3 regions of the Mesorhizobium maamorense genome follow, and region 1 is predicted to be linked to each of the others. Evidence: riboswitches for the same ligand, from Rfam matches in the RefSeq annotation. Region 1 holds a riboswitch; each other region holds the start of a gene.
What was found. A riboswitch is a leader RNA that binds a small molecule or an ion and turns the genes downstream of it on or off. The one in region 1 is predicted to bind thiamine pyrophosphate.
Positions count from the first base shown of each region.

Region 1 (2,255 bases):
GGGCCTGTGGCCCGGCAAGGTGGTCACCGAGGTGGCTCCGGCCGGCGCGTTCTGGGAAGCCGAACCCGAGCATCAGGACTATCTGGAGAAATACCCGAACGGCTACACCTGTCATTTCGTCAGGCCGGGCTGGAAGCTGCCGGTTCGCGAAAAGGCTGTTTCGTAGGCGAGACGAAGGCCGATGGCGGTTTACGTCTCAGGCGCCTGCCTGTGCGGCGAGGGTGAAACATAAAGAGACGGAAACGCCACGGAACAGGCGCCCCGTGGCATTCTCCAGCAGTTTCGGCGAGTGGCTACTTGCCGCAATGCTTGTCGTTGACAGTCGGCGAAGCCGTGCCCGGAGCGGTGTGGCTGGCATCCGGCTGAGCACCTTGTGGGCTGGCCGGACAGTTCCGGTCCGCGTTCGAATTCATGCCGTCGGGCATGACGGTCGTGCTGCCGGTCGTGCCAGGATCCACCGTGTTCGGCGATGCCGGCGTGTTCGGGTCGACCGTGACCGACTGGCCGCTGCCGGGCCCATTATTGGCGCCGTTTCCGCCAGCACTTTGCGCCATCGCCGAAGTCGCGAGACCAATGGTAAGAGCCGAAGCTGCGAGGATTTTCATGAGCATGGTTTGTCTCCATTTCTGTGAAGTCTTCGCTCGTTTCCACGAAGTTCGTCGCGTTTGCGACTATAGGGACAACCACTCGTCGTGGCTAAGGTTCCGGACAAATTTCCCTCAAGACCGGGCCCGACGGAACCGCCCATAAATCAGGCCTGGCGCAATGCATTTCCGGCGATGGTCCTGAAAAAACAGCTTTCATAGCCGCCCGATTGGTGCTTTAACGCGTCCATCCACAGGGGTGCTCCGTACGGTCGGGGCTGAGACGGGGGCGGCAAGCCCACAGACCCTAGAAGCTGATCTGGGTAATACCAGCGGAGCGAGGCGGGCGATGTTTTCAGGCGCACAGATTTCCCTATATCCCATGTCCAGCGATTTTGTCGGCGTCATCCTTGGCGCGCTCGGGGCACTGGACCCTTATCGTGATCGACTGCGGATCGAGACCGACGATATCTCGACCTTGCTGGTCGGACCGCCCGAGGTGCTGTTTCCTGCCATGCGCGACCTGTTCGTGGCGGCAGCGCGCAGCGGCAAGCATTGCGTGCTTTCGGCCGCCATCTCGCGCGGCTGCCCGGGCGAGCCGGACGATCCGATCTGCCGCTCCGACGCGTTTGGCGGACCTGCCGGGCCGCTCGGCCCGCGCAAGGAAGCCGCTATCGCCGCCGTGCGCGGCGTGGCCGTCACCGGCCAGCCGGCGGCGGCGCAGTTCTCGCTTTACGTCATGGGCACCGACGACCACATGGACGAGATCTATGGCTGCATCGACTTCCTGAAGCAGTCGGGCGTATATGAGCGCTCCAAGCATTTCTGCACAAAGTTGCGCGGCGACGCAGGCGCCATTTTTACCGCACTCAACGAGGCCTTTTGCCGCTTCGGGCCGGGTGCCGGCCACGTAACGCTCGACGTCACCGTCTCGGCCAACAGCCCCACCGCCGTCTGACGGCGCGCCCCGCGCCATCCGCTCCGGGTACCTGCGTGTCCTCCCCGTCCGCCCCTTCGCGTCCGATCGTGGACCTCATCGCCAGAACCGCTCCGGCGATGCTTTCGGTGGGGCTGCTGCTAGCCGCGTGGGAACTCTATGCGCGCTTTGGTGGCGTCAAGCCGACAATCCTCCCGGCGCCATCGCGCGTCTTCGCTCAGGCAATGCTCAACCGGCACGCGCTGGCCGATAACGCCGTGCCAACCCTCCGTGCCACGCTCGCAGGCTTTGCCTGTTCGCTCGGCGGTGCCTTTGCGCTGTCGATATTGATCGACTTCTCCCAGCCATTGCGGCGCGCCCTTTTTCCGGTCTTCGTGGTCAGCCAGACCTTGCCGCTGGTGGCGATTGCACCGCTGGTGGTGCTGTGGTTCGGCTTTGGGCTGATGCCCAAGATCATGCTGGTGGCGCTGGTCACCTTCTTTCCGATGTTGGTGGCTTTGGCCGAAGGATATGAGGCGACGGAGGCTGAGATCGGCCAAATGCTGCGCGCCATGGGGGCAGGGCGCTGGCGTGTCTTCGTCCTGGCGCGGCTGCCCTCGGCGCTGCCCTACTTCTTCGCCGGTGTCAGGATCTCGATCACCTATGCTGTCGTGGGCGCCATCTTCGCCGAATATGCGGGCGCGGCGAAGGGCCTCGGCATCTACATGCTCAACGCCAAGAACAACTTCCGCCCG
Region 1 covers NZ_CP173356.1:3,016,885-3,019,139, reverse strand. The annotation lists gene msrA (peptide-methionine (S)-S-oxide reductase MsrA) at 1-166, shown strand, start outside; gene ACIU1A_RS15265 (hypothetical protein) at 294-611, opposite strand; TPP riboswitch at 830-943, shown strand; gene ACIU1A_RS15260 (YkoF family thiamine/hydroxymethylpyrimidine-binding protein) at 934-1,542, shown strand; gene ACIU1A_RS15255 (ABC transporter permease) at 1,641-2,255, shown strand, end outside.

Region 2 (2,255 bases), 2.1 Mb from region 1:
CTGGCCTCGCCGCCGGAGAGGTCGCCCGGCTGCTCCTCGCCCGAGAGGCCGAGGTGCTCCATCAGGTAGCTGGCGCGATAAGGATCGTCGGCGGGACCGAGGCCGGCCTCGACATAGGCGCGCACGGTTGCGAAGCCGTCCATGTCGGGCATTTGCGGCAGATAGCGGACGGTCGCCGATGGCTGGCGGAACACCTCGCCGTCCTGCGGCTCGATCAGGCCGGCGGCGATCTTGAGCAGCGTCGACTTGCCGGACCCGTTGCGGCCGACCAGCGCGATCTTGTCGCCTGCCGACGCAGCCAAGTCGGCGCCGTCGAGCAGGGGCGTGCCGCCGAACGTCAGTTTTATTCCGTCGAGATTGAGAAGAGGCGGCGCCATGTCAGCTTTCTGGCAAGGGATAGGGATGGGCGAGCAGCAGCGCGCGCCCCGCTCCCAGCGCGATCTCGAGCCTGCCCTTGACCTCATTAGAGATGGTCAGCGACGAGCCGAACGCGACCTTGACGCGGTCAAGCGGCCATTTCGCGCCGGCGACGGTCAGCCCGGCAAGCTCGGAAAAACCCAGGATCGAGAACAGGGTGCCGTCTGTATAGTCGAAGCGGGCCGTGCCGTGCGCCAGGGGCACGGCTTCCTGCGCGCCGCTGGTCAACAGCACCTTTGTCCCGGCCCCGGTCAGCCGCAGGGCGAGCGCCATGTGCAGGAAGGCATGGTCGGCGCGCTTGCCGCCGAAGGCGCCGGCAAGCACGAGGCTGGTCGCGCCGCACTCCAGGGCGGCCGATATCGCGAGTTCGCCATCGGTGGCGTCCTTCTCTGCCGGGAAGGTTCGGCGCGGCACGGCGGCCAACGCATCCGGCAGGCCGGCGGGCACGGAATCGAAATCGCCGACCCACAGTTCCGGCACAAGGTCGAGCGTGCTTGCATGGCCGATGCCGGCATCGGCGGCGATGACGCGGGTTCCCTCGACCTGACGGTCGAGCCGTGGCGTGCGGATGAGGTCGCCGCCAAGCAGGATGGTGAATGTGCTCATATCGTGTGGCCCTTACCAGCCCGGCAGCGGAAACGGAAGGCCGGCAAACAGCCACTTGCGCGGTTCACCGGCCGGGCCTATGTGTCGAGGCGCTCTAACGGGGTGCCGGACGCGATATTTCGCGGACCGGCTGAGAGGCAGTCTCGCCAACCCGCTGAACCTGATCCGGTTTGTACCGGCGGAGGGATTAGACGTTTCGGACAGTCCGACGCCTCAATTCCTTTAACCCGAACGAAGGAGGCGCCGATGCGCACGCTTTTATACGCCCTTGTCTCTGCAGTAGTCGTGGTTCTGTCGGGGCCAGCCTTGGCCAGGGACAAACTCACCGTCTACACCTACGAGAGCTTCACCGCCGACTGGGGGCCCGGCCCGGTGGTGAAGAAGGAATTCGAGGCCGAATGCGGCTGCGATGTCGACTTCGTCTCGGTTGCCGACGGCGTCGCGCTGCTCAACCGCGTCAAGCTGGAAGGGGCCGCGACCAAGGCCGACATCGTGCTTGGCCTCGACACCAATCTCACCGCCGATGCCAAGGCCACTGGCCTGTTTGCACCGCATGGCGCCGTGACCGGGCTCAATGTGCCGGGCGGCTGGAACGACGACATCTTTGTCCCGTACGACTATGGTTATTTCGCCGTCATCTATGACACGCAGAAGCTGAAGACGCCGCCCAAGAGCCTGAAGGAATTGGTCGAGGGCAGTGCCGACGACAAGATCGTCATCCAGGATCCTCGCACCTCGACGCCGGGCCTCGGCCTGCTGTTGTGGGTGAAGTCGGTCTATGGCGACAAGGCGCCGGAGGCCTGGGCCAAGCTCAAGGCGAAGGTCTTGACCGTGACGCCGGGCTGGAGCGAGGCCTACGGCCTGTTCACCAAGGGCGAGGCGCCGATGGTGTTGTCCTACACGACCTCGCCCGCCTACCACATGGTTGCCGAGAACACCGAGCGCTACCAGGCCGCTTCCTTCGAGGAGGGCGAGTATCTGCAGATCGAGGTCGCCGGCATCACCACGACGGGAGCCAAAAATCCGCTGGCGGAAAAGTTCATCGCCTTCATGACCGGGCCGAAATTCCAGGATGCCATCCCCGAGACCAACTGGATGTTCCCGGCCGGCAAGACCGACAAGCCGCTCAATCCGGCCTTCGACAGACTGGTCAAACCGACCAAAACCTTGCTGTTCAGTCCCGAGGAGGTCGCTGCCAACCGCAAGGCATGGGTGGATGAATGGCTGGCGGT
Region 2 covers NZ_CP173356.1:5,145,230-5,147,484, reverse strand. The annotation lists gene ACIU1A_RS25730 (ABC-F family ATP-binding cassette domain-containing protein) at 1-377, opposite strand, end outside; gene ACIU1A_RS25725 (thiamine diphosphokinase) at 379-1,023, opposite strand; TPP riboswitch at 1,112-1,227, shown strand; gene thiB (thiamine ABC transporter substrate binding subunit) at 1,270-2,255, shown strand, end outside.
Region 2: linked by a shared signal. The riboswitch ahead of thiB (thiamine ABC transporter substrate binding subunit) and the one ahead of ACIU1A_RS15260 (YkoF family thiamine/hydroxymethylpyrimidine-binding protein) in region 1 are both predicted to bind thiamine pyrophosphate.

Region 3 (2,255 bases), on a different replicon from region 1:
GACAACCACCTGTTCTTCAATCGCACCCATCTGTGCATCGACGCGGCGCTGCGCGGCCTTGGCATTGCCATCGGCGACCATCTCTCCTGCGGCCAACATCTGCGGTCGGGGCGTCTTGTTCAGCTTCCCGGCCCGGTGCTGCCAGGACGGGAACAGTATCATCTGCTGACCCCTGACACGGCGCACCTGTCACGGCCCGCGCGACAAATGCGCGACTGGTTGAGGAAGGCAGCGAAGAAATGAAAGGGAACCGGCTGAAATAACCTCACCAACATCTGGTCTGTCCGCAACTCGGTCGTTTCGCATGGGAGCTTTCGGTTGCCGCTCCGCGACCCTGTGCTGCCCTTAATTGCAGCTTCTGGAAGATCGTGATCAAGCCGCCACGGGGCTCCCCGCCGCACGCACTGCTTTTTTCAAGCGCTAAGAGCGCGTGTTTATCAGCGACGGCATCACGTCCGACAGGACTGAGAATCGCCTGGCACGAGCGCCGCGAGCACAGCCGCCAACAGCCCGCACCCGGCGGAAAAAAGCATGATGGAGAACAGCGCATGCTTGCGTTGCCCTCCGTCAGGACGGCCCCTGTGATCGAGGAAAGGGCTGCGCCACCCGTAAGGGTCATAGCGCCTGCCAAGCGCTAGGCCAATCATCGGGGCCACCGCCCAGATCATCGCCGTATAACCGATCCGGCTCGCCGTCTGCTCTTTGCCGACCGTATCCCTGATAATCGCCATCGAAATTGGATAGCAGGACGTGATTGCCCCTGGAGCAAACGGAACGCAAGAAAGGTCCGAATATCGGATGCAAAGGCGCCAGCCGATCGACCCGATCGTGAACGTGGCAAGACTGACCATGACGATCGGCCGACGCCCGAACCGATCGGATAGCGGGCCCATGATCAGTTCCAATGCGACGGCCACTACCGCGTAACCGGCTAGTGACAGGCTCAGGAGAGCATAATCGGCGCGGAAATCCTGCGCGATATTCGCCAGTGATGGCAGAAAGACGTTCAACGGCAGCACCGAAAGGGCGCATAGCAGGGTCAACGTCGGAAGTTTAGGCGTGAGCGCTGAACGCCGTACCGTGGTTGTTGATTTTTCGGGTGTCATTGCGGCCACTTGTATGAGGCCGGCAAAGGAGAGAGGCGTCAGACCCGTCCCTTTGCCGGCATGATCCGGATCAGGTTCAAAGGGTCACTGTGCTGCCTTCGGCCAACAGTATCTCAGCCCCTTGACGGGGCACCCCCTCGGTATCTGCGAGGAATCTCAACCTTGAATAACAAGCACGCCTTATTTGGCCGGGCGCTCATGGCCAACGACCGCTTTTTTCGTCGCAAATATTTCGAAAACTTCGACGCGTTTTGCGACTGCGACAAAAAGGTCCGCTTTGTGGGCTTGGCCGCGCGGTGGCGCCTGGCGTCTCGCACAGCCACCGCATCAAGAACCCAGGCCGGTGGCACCTCTGGTTAGGCTGATGAAAACAAGTCACTTGAAGGAGTTCGCCATGCGCAAGATCGCCATGGATTCTCACGCCTTATTTCAGCACTTCCGCTCGCCTGCCCGATTCGGGTCAGCTTGCACCTCCAAACTGAGTGGCGCAGCGACGTTCATATCGGGTCAGGCGAAGCTTCTTGATTGCCGCTCATCTTGTTGCTCTGGCCCGGTCAATCGCCCTCTCAGTCTCGCTATTGACGGAGTTGCTCTTGAGGCGCGCGCCAGCGAGCTCGAGGAGCGCGTAGGCTATCTCGTCCTCGGTCCAGCCGGATTCCGCTGCGCGCGCAGCCAATTCCTGAAAGGCCGGTTCCAAGGCGAGCTGGCATTGAAGGCCGCGATCCGGATGGTCGACCGGGCAGCTTGGTTCCACGATCACAACGCGTGATCGCTTCATTGCAGGCCATGGGCTCTCGCCCCTCTCCTTTTGCCACACGAGGCGCGCCAGCTCACGTGTTGTTGTTGGTGTGCGCCACGGCAACCGCTTCATCTTGTCAACCAGCCGCTCCAGCGATCCGGCGCGTTCCAGCTCCGCAAAGAAATGATGCGGCGTGACGCTTCCGAGCCGGTGCATCTCGGCCAGGATCCACACATACGGATAGTCGACCATGAAATCGGATCGAGGCGAGGCCTTGGTCGGTTCAGCCTTGGTCAGGATGCCGCCGCCCACGAGCCGATCAGCCTTCTCGATGATTTGCCGCACCCTCGATTTCGACAGGCTATGTTCCTGCGCCAGGTCGGCGAAACTCTTGCCCTTCAGAAAGCCTT
Region 3 covers NZ_CP173355.1:100,299-102,553, reverse strand. The annotation lists gene ACIU1A_RS00575 (LysR family transcriptional regulator) at 1-243, shown strand, start outside; gene ACIU1A_RS00570 (MFS transporter) at 450-1,106, opposite strand; TPP riboswitch at 1,137-1,253, opposite strand; gene ACIU1A_RS00565 (hypothetical protein) at 1,269-1,466, shown strand; gene ACIU1A_RS00560 (hypothetical protein) at 1,639-2,255, opposite strand, start outside.
Region 3: linked by a shared signal. The riboswitch ahead of ACIU1A_RS00570 (MFS transporter) and the one ahead of ACIU1A_RS15260 (YkoF family thiamine/hydroxymethylpyrimidine-binding protein) in region 1 are both predicted to bind thiamine pyrophosphate.